Regions from separate parts of the Serinicoccus shuyuelongi genome, predicted to be linked through region 2. Evidence: predicted binding sites of a transcription regulator. Region 2 holds the regulator's gene; the other holds the start of a gene.
The links. The regulator Rex, encoded in region 2, represses fermentation and respiration genes when NADH is low (regulators of the CRP and FNR family bind a similar motif). The targets are predictions, from matches to a motif close to CTTGTGAANNNNTTCACAAG.
Positions count from the first base shown of each region.

Region 1: ACI3EY_RS11670 (geranylgeranyl reductase family protein) is a predicted target of Rex. The motif match lies at 5,454-5,473, and genes of this name have one in related genera.

Region 1 is NZ_JBJFZU010000009.1:13,979-24,637, forward strand. Features, by position in the region: gene nuoE (NADH-quinone oxidoreductase subunit NuoE) at 1-908, opposite strand, end outside; gene ACI3EY_RS11650 (NADH-quinone oxidoreductase subunit D) at 905-2,287, opposite strand; gene ACI3EY_RS11655 (NADH-quinone oxidoreductase subunit C) at 2,287-3,108, opposite strand; gene ACI3EY_RS11660 (NuoB/complex I 20 kDa subunit family protein) at 3,105-3,659, opposite strand; gene ACI3EY_RS11665 (NADH-quinone oxidoreductase subunit A) at 3,683-4,048, opposite strand; gene ACI3EY_RS11670 (geranylgeranyl reductase family protein) at 4,134-5,429, opposite strand; gene ACI3EY_RS11675 (exonuclease domain-containing protein) at 5,596-6,270, opposite strand; gene ACI3EY_RS11680 (putative nucleotidyltransferase substrate binding domain-containing protein) at 6,270-8,120, opposite strand; gene ACI3EY_RS11685 (demethylmenaquinone methyltransferase) at 8,134-8,853, opposite strand; gene ACI3EY_RS11690 (isochorismate synthase) at 8,892-10,226, shown strand; gene ACI3EY_RS11695 (GNAT family N-acetyltransferase) at 10,186-10,659, opposite strand, start outside.
Region 2 is NZ_JBJFZU010000002.1:669,528-680,186, reverse strand. Features, by position in the region: gene hemC (hydroxymethylbilane synthase) at 1-248, opposite strand, end outside; gene ACI3EY_RS03420 (glutamyl-tRNA reductase) at 245-1,612, opposite strand; gene ACI3EY_RS03415 (redox-sensing transcriptional repressor Rex) at 1,609-2,274, opposite strand; gene ACI3EY_RS03410 (glutaredoxin family protein) at 2,454-2,735, opposite strand; gene ACI3EY_RS03405 (30S ribosomal protein bS22) at 2,845-2,943, opposite strand; gene ACI3EY_RS03400 (helix-turn-helix domain-containing protein) at 3,082-3,282, opposite strand; gene ACI3EY_RS03395 (acetoin utilization protein AcuC) at 3,484-4,677, opposite strand; gene ACI3EY_RS03390 (GNAT family N-acetyltransferase) at 4,717-5,256, opposite strand; gene proC (pyrroline-5-carboxylate reductase) at 5,330-6,133, opposite strand; gene ACI3EY_RS03380 (proline dehydrogenase family protein) at 6,143-7,108, opposite strand; gene ACI3EY_RS03375 (sugar phosphate isomerase/epimerase family protein) at 7,139-7,942, opposite strand; gene ACI3EY_RS03370 (Ppx/GppA family phosphatase) at 7,939-8,865, opposite strand; gene radA (DNA repair protein RadA) at 9,072-10,496, shown strand; gene disA (DNA integrity scanning diadenylate cyclase DisA) at 10,623-10,659, shown strand, end outside.

The sequences.
Region 1 (10,659 bases), on a different contig from region 2:
ACGCCCTCGGAGGTCGGGATCTCGTCCGCCTCCCGCGCGTCGGCGTCCTTCGAGTCGTGCAGTCCGGCGGACAGGCCACCGGCCTTGCCCTCGGGGGTCGCCTCGGACGAGGTCTGCGACTCCGGCCGAGGGGCGGTCCAGCCCCGTTCCTTGGCCAGCAGGGTCCCGCGCAGCGAGGCGTGCCCGGCGCCGGGACCCTCGTCCGCGAGGCCGTCGGTGAAGCCGGCCAGCACCCGGGAGACCTGCTTGAAGGTGCAGACCCGGGACGGGCCACGGGTGGGGGTGACGACGCCGCCGACCCGCAGGGTGTCGACCAGCTTCTTGGTCGACTCCGGCGTCTGGTCGTCGAAGAACTCCCAGTTGACCATCACCACCGGCGCGAAGTCGCAGGCCGCGTTGCACTCCACCCGCTCCAGGGTGATCTTGCCGTCCTCGGTGGTCTCGTCGTGGCCGACCCCGAGGTGCTCGCTGACCTCGTCGAAGATCTGGTCGCCGCCCATGATCGCGCAGAGGGTGTTGGTGCAGACGCCGACGGTGTACTCACCGTTCGGGTGCCGCTTGTACTGGGTGTAGAACGTCGCGACACCGCTGACCTCCGCGGTGGACAGCTCCAGCAGCTCCGCGCACAGCTCGACGCCGCGACCGGTGACGTAGCCGTCCACCGACTGCACCAGGTGCAGCATCGGCAGCAGCGCGGACCGCTTCTGCGGGTAGCGGGCGATGATCTGGGCGCTCTCCGCCGTCAGCCGGGCGAGCACGTCCTCGGGGTAGGACTCGTCCGAGGCGTGCAGCGGGGTGTGGTGGTGCAGGGGGCCGTGGTCGTCGTGACCGGGCACGCTGTGGTGGACGCGCCGCTCGGTGGCCTCCTCGAGCTGGCTGCGCATGTCCTCCTGCTCGTGCTGGCTCATCGGTCCACTCCTCCCATCACCGGGTCGATCGAGGCGACCGCGACGATCACGTCGGCGACCAGGCCGCCCTCGGACAGCGCCGAGGCGGCCTGCAGGTTGTTGAAGCTCGGGTCGCGGAAGTGGACCCGGTAGGGACGGGTGCCGCCGTCGGAGACCGCGTGCACCCCGAGCTCGCCCTTCGGCGACTCGACGGCCGCGTAGGCCTGGCCCGGCGGCACCCGGAAGCCCTCGGTGACCAGCTTGAAGTGGTGGATCAGGGACTCCATCGACTCACCCATGATCTCCCGGATGTGGTCCAGGCTGTTGCCCTGGCCGTCCGCGCCGACCGACATCTGCGCCGGCCAGGCGATCTTGCGGTCGGCGACCATCACCGGCTCGCCCTGGCTGGCACGCAGCCGCGCGATGCCCTGCTCGGCGATACGGATGGACTGCCAGATCTCGTCCAGCCGGATGCAGAGGCGGCTGTACGCGTCCATGTCGCGCCGGGTGATGACGTCGAAGTCGTAGGTCTCGTAGCCGCAGTAGGGCTCGTCCTTGCGCAGGTCGTGCGGCAGCCCGGTGGAGCGCAGGATGGGGCCGGTGACCCCGAGCGCCATGCACCCGGCGAGCGACAGGTAGCCCACGTCGACGGTCCGGCCCTTGAGCACCGGGCTCTCCAGCAGCAGCTTCTCCAGCTCGCTGACGCCGCGGCGCAGCTGCGGCAGCTCCTCCTCGAGCAGGTCGAGGTGCTCGGGCAGCACGTCCTGGGCGACCCCGCCCGGACGGACGTAGGCGTGGTTCATCCGCAGCCCGGAGGCCGCCTCCAGGAAGCGCAGCACCCGCTCGCGCTCGCGGAAGCCGATCGTCATGACGGTCGTGGCGCCGAGCTCCATCCCGCCGGTCGCCAGCGCGATGAGGTGCGAGCCGATCCGGTTCAGCTCCATCGTCAGCACCCGGATGTCGCTGGCCCGGGTCGGGATCTGGTCGGTGATGCCCAGCAGCTTCTCGATCGCCAGGCAGTAGGCGGTCTCGTTGAAGATGGGGGTGAGGTAGTCCATCCGGGTGACGAACGTGGTGCCCTGCACCCAGGTGCGGAACTCCATGTTCTTCTCGATGCCGGTGTGCAGGTAGCCGATGCCGGCCCGCGCCTCCCGCACCGTCTCGCCGTCCAGCTCGAGGATGAGCCGGAGCACCCCGTGGGTGGAGGGGTGCTGCGGGCCCATGTTCACCACGATGCGCTCGGCACCGAGGTCCGCCACGTCCCGGGCGATCTCGTCCCAGTCCCCGCCGGCGGCGGTGAAGACGGCGTCGCCGTCGGGATCGGAGGTCGGGCCGCCCTCGGCGTACAGGTCGGTGGGCAGGCCCTCGTCGGGGCTCTCGTCGTGCGTGGTGGTCGCCATCAGCGGTAGCTCCTGCGCTGGTCGGGGGCCGGGATGCTCGCTCCCTTGTACTCGACCGGGATGCCGCCGAGCGGGTAGTCCTTGCGCTGCGGGTGCCCCGGCCAGTCGTCGGGCATGAGGATGCGGGTCAGGCCCGGGTGACCCTCGAAGACGATGCCGAACATGTCCCAGGTCTCGCGCTCGTGCCAGTCGTTGGCCGGGTACACGGAGACGATCGAGGGGATCCGGGGGTCCTCGTCTGGGCAGGTCACCTCGACCCGGACGCGACGCACCCCGTGGGTGATCGACTGGAAGTGGTATGCCGCGTGCAGCTCGGCACCGGTCTGCTCCGGCCAGTGCACGCCGGAGACGCCGGTGCACACCTCGAAGCGGAGGCGGGGCTCGTCGCGCAGCGGCGTGATCAGGGCCAGCAGGTGGTCGCGGTGCACCTGCAGGGTGAGCTCGCCACGGTCGACGACGACCCGCTCGACGCCGGCGGCGAAGGCCTCCGGGGCAGCTGCCTCGAGGGCGTCCACGACCTCGTCGAAGTAGGAGCCGTAGGGGCGCTCCGACTGTCCCGGGAAGAGCACCGGGACGTCGAGCCCGCCGTAGCCCGAGGTGTCGGTGCCCAGTGAGCCCCCGAACATCCCGGTACGGTGCGCCACCTGGACGGGCTCGCCCGGGGTGGCGCGTTCGGCGAGCACCGAGCCCCCACCCTCCTGGGCGGCGGCCGTGTCGACCTTCTGGTCCGCCCCGCGCGGCGGGTTGTTGACCGGGTCCTGGGTGGTCTCCTGGGCCGGTGGGTTCTTGTCCGGCATCTCCGGTCCGCTGCCGTCGCTCATGCCAGCAGCCCCTTCATCGCGTGCGTCGGCGTCGCGTTCATCGCGGCGGCCTCGGCGGCCCGGGCGGCGTCCTCGCGGTTGACGCCGAACTTGAACTCGCGGATCTGCTTGTGCAGCTCCAGGACGGCGTTCAGCAGCATCTCCGGGCGGGGCGGACAACCGGGCAGGTAGACGTCCACCGGCACGATGTGGTCGACGCCCTGGACGATCGCGTAGTTGTTGAACATGCCGCCGGAGCTGGCGCAGACACCCATCGAGATGACCCACTTGGGGTTGGGCATCTGGTCGTAGACCTGACGCACGACGGGGGCCATCTTCTGCGAGACGCGACCGGCCACGATCATCAGGTCGGCCTGACGCGGGGTGGCGGCGAAGCGCTCCATACCGAACCGGGCGATGTCGTAGTCGGGGGTGCCGACGGCCATCATCTCGATCGCGCAGCAGGCCAGCCCGAAGGTGGCCGGCCACACCGAGTACTGACGCAGATGACCGGCCAGTCCCTCGACCGTCGTCAGCATGATCCCACCGGGGATCTTGTCCTCAAGGCCCATCGCTCAACACCACACTCTCTTGGTCAGTCCCATTCCAGGCCCCCACGGCTCCACTCGTACACGAACGGCACGGACACCACGGCCAGGAACAGCAGCATGGCCAGCACCGAGAACAGCCCCACCTGGTCGAAGGCGACCGCGAACGGGTAGAGGAACAGCACCTCGACGTCGAAGACGATGAAGAGCATCGCCGTCAGGTAGTACTTGACCGGCACCCGGCCACCCTCGTGCGCCTGGGGGGTGGGCTGGATGCCGCACTCGTAGGCCTCGGCCTTCGCACGGTTGTAGGACACCCGACCGAGCAGGCCACCGCCGAAGACGGACCCGAAGGCGAACAGGAGGCCGAAGAAGAGGAAGAAGACGACCGGCAGATACGGGTGGTAGTCCATCAGTGCCAGCACTCCTTTCGTGACTTGCCCAGCGTGGGGCCCGCCAGGGTCGCGCGCGTCACAATCCTAGGGTGAAGGTGATCGGTCATGCTGCGGGGGTCATCCGGGTGAGCGCGTTGATGATGCGGTCGTCCAGCTTGCCGCCGCGTTCCTGCGGGAGGTTGGCCATGATCTTCAGCAGCAGCCTCATCATCGAGCGTCGCGGCAGACCATACTTGACCGCCAGCCGCATCACCTCCGGCTTGCCGATCAGCGTCGCGAAGTGGCGCCCGAGCGTGTAGTAGCCGCCCAGGGAGTCCTTCATCGCGCTGGTGTAGGAGCGCAGCACGGCCTCCCGCTCCCCCGGGGTGGCCCGGACGAGGGCGGAGGCGATGACCTCTGCGGCGTGCCGCCCGGCCTCCATCGCCTCGGCGATGCCCTCCCCGTTGAACGGGTTCACCATCCCGCCGGCGTCGCCGACCAGCAGCAGGCCACGGTCGTAGAGAGGCTGCCGGTTGAAGCACATCGGCAGTGCCGCTCCCCGGATGGGGCCCTGCTGGGTCTCCTCGGAGTAGGTCCAGCCCTCGGGCATGGTGGCGATCCAGCGTCGCATCACGTCGCGGTAGTCGAAGGTGCCGAACTCCTCGGCGGTGTCCAGGATGCCCAGACCGACGTTGGAGGTGCCGTCACCGACCGGGAAGATCCAGCCGTAGCCGGGCATCAGGGTGTCCGGGGCGCCGTCGGTGCCCTTGGCCCACAGCTCCAGCCAGGACTCGAGGTAGGTGTCGTCGTGCCGGGGGCTCTCGTAGTACGCCCGGACGGCGACACCCATCGGGCGGTCCTCCCGGCGCGGCCGGTCCATCCCGAGGGAGAGCCGGCTGGAGTTGCCGTCGGCCGCCACCACGACCTGGGCCCGGAACTCCCGGAGCTCACCGGTGGCGCGCCCGTCCGGTCCCATCACCTTGGCCTTCACGCCGCAGATGTGACCGCGACCGTCCAGCACGGGGGACTGCACGTTGATCCCCTCCAGCAACCGGGCGCCGCGGCTCACCGCGTGCCGGGCGAGGAGCTCGTCGAGGTCGTGCCGGGTGCGGACCAGGCCGAAGGGCGGGAAGGTGGCACTGCCGGGCCAGTCCAGCTCCAGGCGCATACCGCCGCCGAGGATGCGCAGCCCCTGGGTCCGGTGCCAGCCGTCCTGCTCGTCGATGGGGACACCGAGCTGGATCAGCTCGCGGACGGCGCGGGGGGTGAGGCCGTCGCCGCAGATCTTGTCGCGGGGGAAGGTGGCCTTCTCCAGCACGAGCACGTCCAGCCCGTGTCCGGCAAGATAGGCGGCGGTGCTGGCCCCTCCGGGACCTGCGCCGACGACGATGACGTCAGCCGATTCGACCTGCTCACTCACGGTGTTTGGCGCCTCGCTTGTGACCTTGTGACGACGTTCACGAACTCTGCCGAGTCTAGGCCCGAGGACCCGTGGTTCCGGCCAAGGGCCGCCTCAGCGCGAATACGCGCATGCGGACTGACCTAATCCCCTCGTGCGGTCCGACTGCCGACGCGGGTCGGACCGCTCACCGGACCAGGACGTCGCCGAGGCGCAGCGGGCGCCGCAGCCGCTCCTGCAGGACCGCGCACTGGGCGAGGAACAGCTCGGCGCAGGCCAGCGCATCGGTCACCGGGTCGTGCGCGGCGTACCGGGGCAGCCCGTGCGCCCGCCGGCAGGCGTCGAGCCGCAGCCGACCGGGCGGGACCTCGTCGGGGCGAGCCCGTAGCAGCCGTCGTTCGAGCTCCAGGGTGTCGACCACCGGCATCCGCACCACCGCCCCGTAGGTGCGACGGCAGGCGGCCGCCAGGAAGTCACGCTCGATCTGGGCGAAGTGGGCCAGCAGCACCCGGCGGCGCGGGGTCGTCGCCGAACCGTCGAGCATCGCCCCCAGCACCTCGGGCAGCACCTGCTCCAGCAACGGCTCCCCGGCCAGCGCGTCGTCGGTGAGCCCGTGCACCACCGCGGAGCCACCCACCGAGCCCGCGGGGCGCACCCGCTGCCCGCGGGCTCCGCCCAGCACCACCTCGCCCGCCACCACCGGCACCAGACCGATCGCCAGCACCTCGTGCCGTCGCGGGTCGAGGCCGGTGGTCTCCAGGTCGAGCGCCAGCAGCTCGACGCCGGCCAGCGGGTCGCGTCGTGAGTGGGGCCGGGCAGCGGTGAGCCCGGCCAGCGCCGTCCCGGTCGCAGGCCGGGCCATCAGGTCACCGGGGGCAGGCGGGCGGCCAGGCTCTGCTGGGCGGTGCGCACGATCTGGAAGGCGTCGCGCAGGTGGCGACGGTCCAGGCCGCCCAGGGTCGAGGGGTCGAGGTGGTTGTCCGGGGTGAGCCCGTCCCGCACCTGCCCGGCCTGGTGCTGCAGCCGGAGCGAGCAGAACAGCTCGTGGGAGTCGGCGAGGTCGGTGGCCGTCCCGGTCGGGAGGACCCCGCACCTGCCCGCCACGGCCAGCCGCTCGCCGGTCTCGAGCTCGGTCGAGCCCGCCCGCAGGGACGCCACCCGGGCGAGCTGCACGACGGCACCGATCCCTCGCTTGAGGTCCAGCGTGTCGCGGTGCTCCCCCTCCGGCTCGAGCACGAACCCGCGGAAGAACCCCAGGGGCGGCCGCATCCGAGACGCCTGAGCGGTGAGGTGGGCGACCAGCAGGTCCGAGCGGCTCCCCATCGCCACGGCGTCCTCGCGCAGCGCCTGCACCAACGACCGCTCCCCGTGCACGCAGCGCATGTCGTAGAAGATCGCCGCGGACAGGACCGCCGCCGGGGTCGGCCGGTGCGCCCACCGGGCGAACCGCTCCCGCCAGTCACGGGCGCGCAGCCGCAGCCCCGGGTCGGTGGCCATCACCTCGCCGTCGCACCGGGGCAGCCCGCACCGCTCGAGACCGGACGTGACGGTCTCCGCGAGCCGTCCCCACCACGGGTCCTGCGGGTCGGCCCGGTCCGCCAGCACCAGCGCATGGTCCTGGTCCCCGCCCAGCGCCCGCTCCTCCCGTGCCGCCGACCCCAGGCATACCCACGCCCAGGGTGCCGGGGCGTCGCCGAGCTCGGCCTCGGCCAGCGCGACCAGACGCACGGTGAACACGTCGGTGAGCGAACTGACCACCCGTCCGACATCCGCGGCGCTGACGTCCTGCGCCACCAGCTGCTCCACCACGGCCGGGACGCGGGCCGCCTGCTCGGCCACCCCCTCCACCGTCTCCTGACGCTGGATGTCGGCGACCAGGTACACCGGGTTGGACCTCTCCAGGCGGACCAGGTCGGTCGTCGTCACCAGCCCGAGCACCCCTCCGGCGGCGTCCACGACCGGCAGGTGGTGGATGTTGCGTCCCGTCATCTCCAGCATCGCCTCCAGGGCGAGCCCCTCCGCCCGGACGGTGACCGGGCCGGGCGTCATCACGTCGGCCACCGGTGACCCAGGGTCCAGGTCGGCGGCGAGCACCCTGCGCCGCAGGTCCCGGTCGGTGACGATCCCCAGCAGCTCCTCCCCCTCCATCACCAGTAGCGACGACACCCCGGCCCGGGTCATCACCCTCGCCGCCTCCGCGACCGGGGTGCGCGGTGGCGTCGACACCGGGGCGTTACGCACCAGGTCCCGCACCCGGGTCCGCAGCACCGCGGACCCACGGGTGGGTGTGCGCAGCCGGGCGATGGCCGTCCGGATCCGTTCGTGGTGGGTGGCGGCGAAGTGCACCGCCAGCACCGGGTGCTGCGCCACCAGGGCGTCGACGTGCACCTGCGGCAGAGACAGCAGCAGGGTGTCCTCCCGGGCCACCACGTCGTAGCGGGTGGGCACGTGCTCCACCAGCGACGACATCCCGAAGGCACCGCCGGCCCCCACCCTGTCCACCAGGGTCCCCTCGTCGCTGATGTCGACCGCCCCGGAGCGGACCACGAACAGCCGGTCCCCGGGCTCTCCGGCGCTGAGCACCGTGGTCCCGCGCCGCACGTAGCGCAGGGTGCAGCGCGCGGGAAGCTGGTCCAGCACCTGGGCCGGAAGGGCGTCGAAGGGCGCGTGTCCGGCGAGGAAGTCCCGGATCTCGAGCAGCTCGACGTCCACGTCGCGACCCGGCCTAGGCGTCCGGACCGGCGGGGCGGGGCGCGACCGCGTGATGCACGGCGACGACGCCACCGGTGAGGTTGCGCCAGCGCACCTGCTCCCAGCCGGACCGCCGCACCTGGGCGGCGAGCTCGCGCTGCCCGGGCCAGTCCCGGATCGACTCCGCGAGGTAGACGTAGGAGTCGGGGTTCGAACTGACCCGGCGGGCCACCTGGGGCAGCGCCCGCATCAGGTAGTTCCGGTAGACGGTGGAGAAGACCGGCACCACGGGCCGGCTGAACTCGCAGACCACCAGCCGCCCCCCGGGGCGCACCACCCGCAGGAACTCCCGCAGCGCCGCGTCGACGTCCGCGACGTTGCGCAGCCCGAAACTCATCGTGACGACGTCGAAGGACCCGTCGGCGAAGGGCAGCGCCATCGCGTCGGCCGCGGTGAACGGCAGGTCCGGGCGACGCCGACGCCCCTCGGCCAGCATGCCGAGGGAGAAGTCCGCGGGGACCACGTCCACCCCGGCGTCGGCATACGGCTCGCTGGAGGTGCCGGTGCCGGCGGCGATGTCGAGCACCCGGTCCCCGGGGGCGGCGTCGACCGCGCGGACCACGGCCCGGCGCCAGAGGTGGTCGATCCCGCCGGTGAGCACGGTGTTCGTCACGTCGTAGCGGCGGGCCACCCCGTCGAACATCTCCGCGACCTCGTGCGGCTGCTTGTCGAGGTGGGCGCGCGTCGGGTTCATGCGAACCATCCTCCCACCACGTCCTACAGTGTTCCGCTGTGGCTCCACCCCCCGAACTCCCCCGGCTGCGCGCGCGGACGGTCGCCGTCGACGCGCCCGGCGACCTGCTCACCCGTGTCCCCGACGAGGTCGACCCCCGGGACGTGGTGACCTGGCTGCGCGAGGGCGACGGCCTGGTCGGCTGGGGCCGGGTCACCTGCGTGCGCACCTCGGGACCGGGCCGGTTCGAGGACGCCGAGGCCTGGTGGACCCGGGTGCGGGCGTCGGCGCAGGTGGCGGACGAGGTGCGGCTGCCGGGCACCGGGCTGGTCTGCTTCGGCTCGTTCGCGTTCTCCGACGCGTCGCAGGACGCCAGCGTCCTCACCGTCCCGCAGGTGCTCATCGGCCGCCGCGACGGACTGTCCTGGGTCACGCACATCGTGACCGATGACGAGCCCTGGCCCACCGCGCACCCGGCCGAGCTGCTGGGCCGGACCAACGAGCACCTGGGGACCCTGGACCCGCTGGTGGAGTCGGAGGGATCCATCCCCGCCGACGGCTGGCCCGCCGTGGTGGCCGGCGCGGTGCGCCGCATCGAGCGCGGTGAGGTCGACAAGGTCGTGCTCGCCCGGGACGTCGCCGTGCGCCACCGGGACGGGCGCAGCGTCCGGCTCGCCCCGGTGCTGGAACGGCTCGAGAAGCGGTATGCCGCCACCTGGACCTTCGCCGTCGACGGGCTGGTCGGGGCCACCCCGGAGATGCTCGTCCGGCTGCAGGGCGGCACCGCCCGCTCCCGGGTGCTGGCCGGCACCATCCGCCGGGCCGGACGGGCGAGCGCGCCCGCCCCGGACGAGACCCCGGGCAGCTCCCCCGAGCACCCGCTCGACCCCCGGCTGCGGCTGGTGCGCAGCGCCAAGGACCTGGACGAGCACGCCTTCGCCGTCCGGTCGGTGGCCGAGGCGCTCGCCCCGCACTGCGCCGAGCTGGTGGTGCCGGAGGCGCCCTACGTGCTCGAGCTGCCGGACGTCTACCACCTGGCCAGCGACCTCACCGGCACCATGCGCAGCGGGGCCACCTCGTTGCGCCTGGCGGCGGCGCTGCACCCCTCGGCCGCCGTCTGCGGGACCCCCACCGGTGCCGCGGCCGCCGTCATCGCCGAGCTCGAGGGTATGGACCGGGGCCGGTATGCCGGTCCGGTCGGCTGGATGGACGGCTGCGGCGACGGGGACTGGGGCATCGCGCTGCGCTGCGGGGAGCTCTCCCCGGACCGTCGGGCGATGCGCCTCTTCGCCGGTGGCGGCATCGTCGCTGCCTCCGACCCGGACGCCGAGCTGGCCGAGACCGAGGTCAAGCTCACCGCGATGCGGCACGCCCTGGGGCTGCGCGAGGGCTGATCCAGTAGCGGCGCTTCGCCGGCCCGTCGCCGGGCCGCTCGCGCACGTCCTCCAGCACCCCACCGCACCGCTCGATGACGGTGGCGGAGGCCGCGTTGTCGTCGTTGCAGGTCACCAGCACCCGGTCCACGCCCGCGTCGGCCAGCCGCTGCACCGACTGCCGGAGGATCTCGGTGGCGTGGCCGCGGCGCCGGTGGTCCGGGCCGACGGCATACCCCACGTGGCCGCCGACCTCGAGCAGGAAGGGGGTCAGGGCATACCGGATCGAGACGCGGCCCACGGGGGTGCCGTCCACCTCGGCGACCAGGAACTCCGCCCGGACCCGGCCCGGCGGCAGGTCCGTCCCGGACGCCTCGCGGGCCACCTGGGCCAGGATCTGCGCCCAGTCCCCCTCGGCCAGCAGCAGCTCGAAGTCCTCGGCGGCGAGCTGGGC
Region 2 (10,659 bases):
GGCAGGTCCTTGAGGGAGTGCACGGCCAGGTCGATCCGCTCCTCGAGCAGCGCGTCCCGCAGCGCCGAGGCGAAGACCCCGGTGCCGCCGATCTCGGTGAGGCTGCGGCGGGACGTGTCCCCCTCGGTCGTCACCCGCACCAGCTCCACCTGGTGACCGGCGGCGCGCAGCCGGTCCGCCACCCAGCCGGACTGGCTGGTGGCCAGGGCGCTGGCGCGGGTACCCAGGCGGAGGGGCTGCGGGGTCATCGCCGGCCGACCTCCCCGGTGATCTCGGAGACGCTGTCGGCGACGCCGAGCGGTGGGGTGGAGACCGTGGCGACCTCGCGGCTGTCCAGGTCGAACAGCTCGCGCAGCGCGTGCGCGTAGTCGGCCGGCTCGCGACCGGCCTGCAGCTGCTTCACCCGGGTGGTCGGGGTGTGCAGCAGCTTGTCCACGACCCGCCGGACGGTGTGCCGCACCTCGGCCCGCTCGTCCTCGGGCAGGTGCGGCAGCCGCTGGTCCAGCCGGGCCATCTCGGCGTCGACGACCCTGGCCGCGCTGCTGCGCAGTGCCGCCAGGGTGGGGCCGAGGCGGGCGGTGTGCCGCTCGGTGAGATGGCTGGCGACCTCGCTGGTGACCAGCTCGCGCACCGCGCGGACCGGACCGGCTTCGGCGTCCGGCGCGTCCTCGGCGGAGGCGCCGGAGGCCTCCTGCTGCAGCTCGGCCAGACCCCACAGGTGCACGCCGGGCAGCTCGGCGGCCTCCGCGGCCACGTCGCGGGGCAGCGCCAGGTCCAGCAGCACGACGGGCTGCTCGTCGCGGCCCGTGCCGGCGCGGCCCCGGGCCAGGGTCGCGGCGTCGAGGACGTGCCCGACGGCGCCGGTGCAGGTGAGCACCAGGTCGGCGGAGGCCACCTCCTCGGCGAGCTCGGACCAGCCGGCGCTGCGCATACCGTGCTGGGCGGCGAGGCGGGCCGCGCGCTCCGGCGTGCGGTTCACCACGACCAGGTCGGTGACGCCCTCGCGGACCAGCGTGGCCACGGCCAGGCCGGACATCGCACCGGCGCCGAGGACCACGGTGCGGGCCCCGCCCAGCTCGCCCAGGACGCTGCGGGCGCGGTCCAGGCCGAGGGTGACCAGGGAGCGGGAGACGTCGTCGATGGCGGTCTCGGCGTGCGCCCGCTTGCCCACCCGCAGGGCCTGCTGGACCAGCGGGTTCAGCGAGGGGCCCAGGTGTCCGTACCGCTGGGCGCGGGCCAGGGCGTCGCGCAGCTGGCCCAGCACCTGGCTCTCCCCGACCGCCATCGAGTCCAGCCCGCAGGCCAGCTCGAAGAGGTGGCACACGGCGCGGTCGTCGAAGTGCACGAAGAGGTGGGTCGCCAGCTCCTCGGCCCCGAGGCCGCTGATCTCCCCGAGCGCCACGCCGATCTGCTCGAGGGCGCCGTGGAAGGTGGCGGCCTCGACGACGACCTCGAGCCGGTTGCAGGTCGAGAGGACCAGGACCTCCTCGACGTGCTCACCGGCCCGCAGCCGGGTCGCCAGGCCGCGGGCGCCCTCGGCGTCGAGGACCACCCGCTCCAGCAGGTCGATCGGTGCGGATCGGTGGGACAGGCCCACCACCAGGACGCTCACGAGGCTCCCTCCACGGGTCGGGATGCCAGCGCCAGCGACCGCTGGTGCTGGTGAAAGGTCAGGATCTGCAGCTCGGTGGCCAGGTCCACCCGGCGCACGTCCACGTCCTCCGGGACGTGCAGCGCACCGGAGGAGAAGGTGAGGATGGAGTGCACCCCGAGGCCCACCAGGGAGTCGGCGACCTGCTGGGCGGCATCGGGTGGGGTGGTGATGATGCCGACGGTCACCGGGGCGGCGGTCACCAGCCCGTCCAGCCGTTGCACCTCCAGCCCCTCCACGCGGGTGCCCACGACCTCGGGGTCGTCGTCGGCCAGCGCGACCACCCGGAAACCCCGGGAGGCGAGCCCTCCGTAGGCGGCCAGGGCCCGGCCCAGGTTGCCCATGCCGACGATCACGACCGGCCAGTCCTGGGTGAGGCCCAGCTCCGCGGAGACCTGCTCCGCCAGCCGGCCCGTGTCGTAGCCGACGCCGCGGACGCCGTAGGAGCCGAGGTGGGACAAATCTTTGCGCACCTGGGCGGAGCGGACGCCGGCCAGCGCTCCGAGCTCGTCGCTGGAGACGGAGGACCGGCCCTGCTCGGCGAGCGCGGTCAGTGCCTGCAGATAACCCGGGAGACGTCCGACGGTGGCCTCCGGCACACCGCGCCGGTTCGACTCGGCCATCACGGCGACACCGGCTCCTCTCCATGGATGGCGTCGACCGAGGGGGCTTATATCAGACCCATGCGCACCGGTCGGCGCGGACCCCTCAACTCTAGGCTCGACCCCTGCCATCCACCAAAACGAGCACCTGGCGGCGGCACCTGGCGGCGGCATGCCGGGGCAGCGGCGGCGGGCACCGGTCAGCGGCGGCGGGCGGCGCGCAGCGCCACCCGCACCTCCTCGGCGGTGACCCGCCAGTGCGCCACCTGCTCCCCGTCGACGAGCAGCACCGGCAGCAGGCTGGTCCAGCCGTCATGGGTGGCGGCGTCCATCCGGCCGGCGTCCCGGTCGGCGTCGATGTCCCGGACCTGCAGCCGTGGTGCCTGCGGTGAGACGACGGTCAGCATCTCCTCGCACAGGTGGCAACCCGGGCGGGAGAGCATCACCACCTCGGGCTCACGGAGCCGGCGGCGCCACGGCATACCTCACCTCCTGCCTGGGGACGGGGCCGAGGACGGCCACGGGACGACGATGGCGCCCGTCCCGCATGCGGGAGGGCGCCATGTCAGTGAGCTGTCAGGACGTGCCTGGTCACTTCTTGTTGCGACGCTGGTGACGCGTCTTGCGCAGCAGCTTGCGGTGCTTCTTCTTCGCCATCCGCTTGCGGCGCTTCTTGATCACAGAGCCCATGGGGCGCATCCTTCGTCTCGTCGGTCGTGGTGGTGCAGCGGCGACCCTGGCCTCGAGCGCGCTGGGGCGCTGCACAACAGTCGCCTCAGCCTAACCCCAGCGTTGCCCTGCCCAAAACCGCGCGGACCCGGCTCCCGCTCAGGCGGTGCCGTGGTAGGACTCCTCCAGGTAGGCGTGCACCGCCTTCTCGGGGACCCGGAAGGACCGGCCGACCCGCACGGCGGGCAGCTCGCCCGAGTGGACCAACCGGTACACGGTCATCTTCGACACGCGCATCACGGCGGCCACCTCGGCCACGGTCATAAAGGTCATCTCGCCGAGCTGGCGTTCATCAGCCATAGGACGTTTCCCGTCTCTCTCCTGTGCGGGCTCCGCGCTCGGCTTCCCCTCCGGCCGCGGTCCCACGTCTGGTTGTCGGCCCTAACACTAGGGGCACAAGTGCTCGCCGCGAAAGTCCTGAGGCGGAACAGGTCCAGTGAGACACGCCGAATGTGGCAGATGCATACCAGAGGGTCTATATGGGCGCAGGAGTCGTGCGTGTCAGTCGAGGTAGGGGTCCAGTCCCCAACCGGGGAAGACCGCCCGGCGGGTGGCCATGATCGCCGAGTCCACCGGGTCCTCCGGGTCGAACCCGTCCTCCCACCTCCCGTAGCGGATCTCGCGCCCACCGCGGTCGCCCATCACCTCGGGGGCGGGCACCCCGTAGGTCTGCTCGACGTGCCGGCGCCAGCTGTCCGGGGTGGCCGTGCCCGGGTCGACCGGGCGGCCGGTGACCACCCCGATCAGGTGGGTCCAGGCCCGCGGGACCACGTCCACCAGCTGGTAGCCCCCACCGCCCAACGAGACCCAGCGCCCCCCGGCCAGGTCGTCGGCCAGCTCGCGGACCCAGCCGTAGGCCACGGCCAGGGCGTCCATCGAGACGGACAGGTGCGCCAGCGGGTCGGAGTAGTGGCAGTCGCAGCCGTGCTGGCTCACCACGACCTGCGGGTCGAAGGCCCGGACGACCGTCGGGACCACGGCCTGGTAGGCACGCAGCCACCCCTCGTCCCCGGTGCCCGGGGGCAGCGCGACGTTGACCGCGCTGTCCTGGGCCCGCGGGCCGCCGATGTCGCCGGGGAAGCCGGTGCCGGGGAACAACGCCCGGCCGGTCTCGTGCAACGAGACGGTCAGCACCCGCGGGTCGTTCCAGAAGCAGCGCTCCACGCCGTCCCCGTGGTGGGCGTCGAGGTCGAGGTAGACGACCCGCTCGGCGCCCTGGTCGAGCATCCGCTGGATGCCCACCGCGATGTCGTTGTAGACGCAGAAGCCGGAGGCGGCCTCCGGCATCGCGTGGTGCAGCCCGCCGGCGATGTTGCACGCCCGCAGCACCTGGCCGGACCAGACGGCCTCGCAGGCCTCCAGGGTGGCGCCGACGGCCAGCGTGGTCGCCTCGTGCATGCCGGAGAAGGCGGGGTTGTCCTCGGTGCCGATCCCCTGCCGCCCGTGGGCCGAGCCGGGGTCCGCGGAGGCCGCCCGTACCGCCTCCAGCAGGTCGATGGTGTGGACGCGGAGCAGCTCTTCGTCGCTCGCGTGCCGGGCGGGGCGGACGAGCACGTCGTCGTGGTCCAACAGCCCCAGGTCCGCGGCGAGCCGGTGGGTCAGGTCCAGCCGGCTGGGGTGCATCGGGTGGCCGGGACCGAAGTCGTAGGCGGAGTACCGCTCGTCCCACATCACCCACGACTGCGTCAGCGCCATGGGCTCACGCTAGACCACGGGAGGGCGCAGCCCGACCGGTCAGAGGGAGGTCGGCACCCCGGCGGAGTCACCGAGCGGGTAGACCATCATCATCTCCTCCGACTCCGCGTCGTCCGCGTCGACGCCCCGGATCCGCATCTCGCGGCGGTCGTCGGTGGGCCGGAACCCGAAGCTGGAGGCGAAGGCCACCGCCCGGCCGTTGTCGGTGCCCACCCAGTAGACGAGCTGGCGCAGACCGACCTCGCGGCCCACGTCCGCGGCCTTCTCCAGCAGCCGGCGGGCGACGCCGGACCCGCGACGGGCGGGCGCGACCCAGAGGCCGAAGAGCTCCCCGGCGCCGGGGATGTTGGTGCGATGGCCGGTGCCGACGCTGACGACACCCACCACCTCGTCGTCGTCCAGCGCGAGGATCCTCCGGGACCGCTCCATCCGCTGCTCCCAGCGGGCGTCCTCGAAGTCCTCCTCCTCGCTGGCGGAGGCGACGAAGGCCTCCGGTGACTCACGCAGCGCACGCAGACGGACGTCCTTGTAGGCCTGCCACTCTTCCGGGGCCAGGACGCGCACGTGAATCTCAGTCATAGTCCCTACTCTTTCACACGGTCTCGCACCCTCGCCCGCGTCAGGGTGAACTCCGGGTGACCACCACCCGGTCTCACTCCTCGCGCGGCGACAGCTCTGCCGACCTGTTGGCGGCGGCCTCCATGGCTGTCAGGAAGGCCGCCCTGACCTTGTGGTCCTCCAGGGCCCGCAGGGCGGCGACACTGGTGCCGCCGGGGCTGGAGACCTGCTCCCGCAGGACGGTGGGGTGCTCCCCCGTCTCGCGGATCATCGTGGCGGCACCATACAACGTCTGCACGACGAGCTCGGTCGCCGTGTCCCGTGGCAGGCCCAGCAGCACGCCGGCCTCGATCATCGCCTCGACGACGTAGAAGATGTAGGACGGCCCGCTGCCGCTGATGGCGGTCACCGCGTCCTGGTGCTGCTCGTCGAGCACGATCACCCGCCCCACGTGCTCCATCAGGGCGCGGGCCCGGGCCAGGTGCTCGTCGGTGCAGTGCCGCCCCGGGCTCATCGCCGACATCCCCTGGTCCACCAGCGCCGGGGTGTTCGGCATCACCCGGACCACGGAGGTGCCCTCGGGCAGCCGCCGCTCCAGGAAGCCGGTGCTGATCCCGGCCGCGATCGAGATGACCAGGGCGTCGGGGCGGACGTGGTCACGGATCTGCCCGACCAGCGCCTCCATGTCCTGCGGCTTCACCGCGAGCACCACGACGTCGGCGCCGGCGACCGCCTCGGCCGGCTCGGCATACCGGGTGCCGCGCTCGGTGGCCACCTTCTCGGCCCGCTCGACCACCCGGTCGCTGAGGACCAGCTGATCAGGATCATGACCGGAGCGGACGAGGGCGGCCGCCAGGGTGCCGCCCATCACCCCGGCGCCCAGCAGCGCGATCGTCATCGGCGTCCCTCAGCCCCGGGTCGCCAGACCGCGCAGGAAGAAGGTGAGGTTGGCGGGCCGCTCCGCCATCCGCCGCACCAGGTAGCCGTACCAGTCGTCGCCGTAGGGCAGGTAGACCCGCAGCGCGTGCCCGTCCGCGGCCAACCGGAGCTGCTCGTCGGGGCGGATGCCGTGCAGCATCTGGAACTCGTAGCTGTCCGGGGCGCGCCGGGCCTTGTCGGCCAGCACGGTGGCGATCTCCACCAGCCGCGGGTCGTGGCTGGCGACCATCGGGTAGCCCTCGCCCTCGATGAGGACCTTGAGGCAGCGGACGAAGGACTTGTCGACGTCACCCTTGTCCTGGTAGGCGACCGACTCGGGCTGCTTGTAGGCGCCCTTGCACAGCCGCACGCGTGAGCCCTCGTGGGCGAGATCCCGGCAGTCCTGCTCGGTGCGGTAGAGGTAGGCCTGCAGCGCGACCCCGACCCACGGCCAGTCCTGGCGGAGCTCGGCGAGGGCGGCCAGGGTCGGGTCGGTGGTGGTGTGGTCCTCCATGTCGAGGGTCACCGTGGTGCCGGAGTTGGCCGCGCTCTGGCAGATCGCCCGGGCGTTCTCCAGCGCCATCTTGTGACCGTCGCGGCCCAGGAACTGGCCCAGGGCGGAGAGCTTGAGGCTCACCTCCACCTGGCCTTCGGCGGTGAGGCCGGCCTCGGACAGCGCCGCCAGCAGCTCCAGGTAGGCCTCCCGGGTGGCCGAGGCCTGCTCCGGGTCCAGGGTGTCCTCGCCGAGGTAGTCGATGGTGACCCGGCGATCGCTCTGCACCAGCTCGGAGGCCACCCGCACCGCGGCGTCGGTGTCCTGACCGGCGACGAAGCGCTTCACCACGTCGCGGCTCATCGGGGCCTTCTCGACGGCGGTCCGGAGCTGGGTGTTGCGGCTGGCACCGAGGAGCGTCTGTCGCATCAGCGCCGAGGGGTTGAGGTCAGCGAGGTCCATGCGCACAGGCTACGCCTCGGGCCGAGCGGCTCACCTGGCACCCGGGAGGTGGCCCTGGCCGAGGTGCCGGCGGGCGAAGGCCAGCGACTCCGCGAGCGCCTGCTCGCGCTCCGCCGGCTTCATCTTGCGGGTTCCCACCTCGAGGCTGACCACCCCGCCGAAGCCGATCCGGACCAGGTGCTCGAGGACCTCCTGGCACCGCTGGTCACCCCGGCCGGGCACCAGGTGCTCGTCCTTGAACGAGCCGAAGGAGTCGCCGAGGTGCAGGTGCCGGATGCGCGGGCCGAGGTCCCGGGCCATCTCCAGGGCGTCGACGCCGGCGGTGGCCGCGTGGCTGATGTCGAAGGTCACGTCGCTGTAGGGGTAGTCGCGCGGGTCCGGCCCGGGCAGGTATGCCTGCATCGCCGAGGCCCCGGTACGCCAGGGGAACATGTTCTCCACGGCGATCGGCAGCCCCCAGCGCTCCTGACGCTGCGCGACCCCCTCGACGAAACTCTCGGCATACCCGCGCTGCCAGCGGAAGGGCGGGTGCACGACGACGCACTGGGCGCCCACGTCCAGGGCCAGGTCGAGGGCACGTTCCACCTTCCCCCACGGCTCCCAGCCCCAGAGCCGCTGCGCCAGCAGCAGGGTCGGCGCGTGGATGGCGCCGATCTCCAGCCGGTGCAGCCTGGCCAGCGCCTTCAGCGCGCCGGCCTCCTGGGTGACCGGGTCGGTCCAGACCATGATCTCCACGCCGTCGTAGCCCAGCCGCTCAGCGAGGTCGAAGGCGTAGGCGGCGTTCTCGGGGTAGACCGAGGAGGTCGAGAGGTGGACCGGGATGTGGTCGCTCATCGGCCCAGGCCGTCCAGGAAGCGCAGGATGAGACCTTCGCGCAGGGCCCAGGGGCTCACCGCCAGCTCGTCGATGTCGACCAGGTCCAGCACGGCCTCCAGCACCAGGGCACCGGCCGCGAGCTGCCGGGCCCGGGATGTCGAGACACCAGGGAGGGCGGCCCGCTGCGCGGCGGTCATCGAGACCAGCCGGGGGGTCAGCGCGGCCAGGTCGTCGCGGCGCAGCGTCCGGGGGACGAAGAGCCCGTCACCACGGGGAGCCGCGCCGCAGGCCCGGGCCAGCGAACGGACCGTCTTGCTGCTGCCGGCGACCAGCTGGGGGGCACCGACCTTGGTCAGCGCGGGGTGGGCGGTGGCGACCTCGGAGCGGATGCGTTTGCGCAGGGCCTTGACCTCGGCCGCGTGCGGCGGGTCGTGCGCCAGCTCGCGGCTGAGCCGTCCCGCCCCGAGCGGCAGCGAGACCGCGACGTCCGGCTCCTCGTCGAGGCCGGCGGCCAGCTCCAGGGAGCCCCCGCCGATGTCGACCATGAGCAGCCGGCCGGCGGACCAGCCGAACCAGCGACGGACGGCCAGGAAGGTGGCCCGCGCCTCCTGCTCGCCGGGGAGGATGTCGAGCTCCACGCCGGAGGCGTCCTTGACCTGGGCCAGCACGGCCTCGGTGTTGCCGGCGTCCCGGATAGCGCTGGTGGCGAAGGCGAGCAGCTCGGTGGCCCCCCGGCTCTCGGCCACGTCGACGCAGTCGGCCACGAAGCCGGCGAGCAGCCCCGCGCCCTCCTCGCTGATGTCCCCCTCGGGGGTGAGGTGCTCGGCCAGCCGCAGCTCCACCTTGTGCGAGTAGTCCGGCATCGGGTGCCCACCCGGCTGGGCGTCGACGACGAGCAGATGGACCGTGTTCGAGCCCACGTCGATGACACCGAGTCGCATGCGGGCCATGATGCCGCACCAACCCGTGAACCTCCGACCGAGCGTCTCGTCGTGCCCATCCGGGCGTCTCGGTATGCCCGTCCGAACGTCTCGTCGTGCCCATCCGGGCGTCTCGTCGTGCCCATCCGGGCGTCTCGGTATGCCCATCAGAGCGTCTCGCACGGCCGTGGCCGGGTGTGTCGTCGCCGCCGCCTACGCTGGCGCACGTGGCAAAGGTGAGCAGAGCGGCATACCGCTGCAGCGAGTGCGGCTGGCAGGCGCTGAAGTGGGTCGGACGGTGCGCGGAGTGCCAGGCATGGGGCACCGTGGCCGAGGTCGGGGCGACCTCCTCGGTGCGCACGACGGCGGTCTCCCCCGCGCGGCCCGCGGTCCCGATCGCCTCCGTCGACGCCGATGCGGCGCAGGCCCGCTCCACCGGGGTCGGCGAGTTCGACCGGGTGCTCGGTGGCGGGATCGTGCCCGGGGCCGTGGTCCTGATGGCCGGTGAGCCGGGGATCGGCAAGTCCACCCTGGCCCTGGACGTGGCCGCCCGTGCGGCCCGCGAGGGACAGACGGTCCTCTACGTCTCCGGGGAGGAATCGGCGGCCCAGGTGAAGCTGCGGGCCGAGCGGATCGGGGCCGTCGCGGACCGGCTCTACCTCGCCTCCGAGACCGATCTCGCCACCATCCTCGGGCAGGTCGAGCAGACCGACCCGGACCTGCTGATCGTCGACTCGGTGCAGACCGTCGCGAGCGCGGATGTCGAAGGAGCCCCGGGCAACGTGGGGCAGGTCCGCGAGGTCGCGTCCGCCCTCATCCAGGCCGCCAAGTCGCGCGGCACCGCCGCCGTGCTGATCGGGCACGTCACCAAGGACGGCGGCATCGCTGGACCGCGGGTGCTCGAGCACCTGGTCGACGTGGTGGTGGCCTTCGAAGGGGAGCGGCACAGCCGGCTGCGCCTCGTGCGGGCGGTGAAGAACCGCTTCGGACCGACCGACGAGGTGGGGTGCTTCGATCTCGGCGACGCCGGCATCTCCGGCCTGGCCGACCCCAGCGGGCTATTCCTCAGCAGCCGGGACCGCCCGGTGCCCGGCACCTGCGTGACCGTGACCCTGGAGGGCCGCCGCCCCCTGGTGGCCGAGGTGCAGGCCCTGGTCAGCGAGGCCGCCGCCGGGTCCCCACGGCGCACCACGAGCGGGCTGGACCCGGCCCGGTTGGCCATGGTGCTCGCCGTCCTGGGGCAGCGCGGCGGGGTGCCGCTGGCCAAGGACGACTGCTACGCCTCGACCGTGGGTGGGGTGCGCCTGTCCGAGCCCGCGGTCGACCTGGCCCTGGCCCTGGCACTGACCAGCGCCAAGGCCGACCTGGCGCTGCCGGTCAGCACCATCGCGGTGGGGGAGGTCGGGCTCTCCGGGGACCTGCGCCCGGTGACCGGCGCACCCCGCCGACTGGCCGAGGCGGCCAGGATCGGGTTCACCGAGGCCGTCATCCCGCTCGGTTCCCTGACCGAGGGTCGCCCTCCGGCCGGTATGCGGGTGCACGAGGTGGGCACGCTCAGCGACGCGGTCGCCCTGGTGCTGGCCGCCGCGGGCAGCACCAACGGCGCCGCTGCCGCCCGACACCACGCCCGGGAGGCCCCGATGCCCCGCTGATCAAGAATCCATAAAGATCCTCCGGGCCGTTGATCGTCACGCATCGGCGCCGCCTATCATCAGCGCACAGGGACTGCTGGCCGTCGCAGGGAGCCAGCGCCCTCCGCGGAAGGCGTTGGAGCACCAGTGGTTGAGCGCAAGGACGACGATCTGCTGAGGGAGA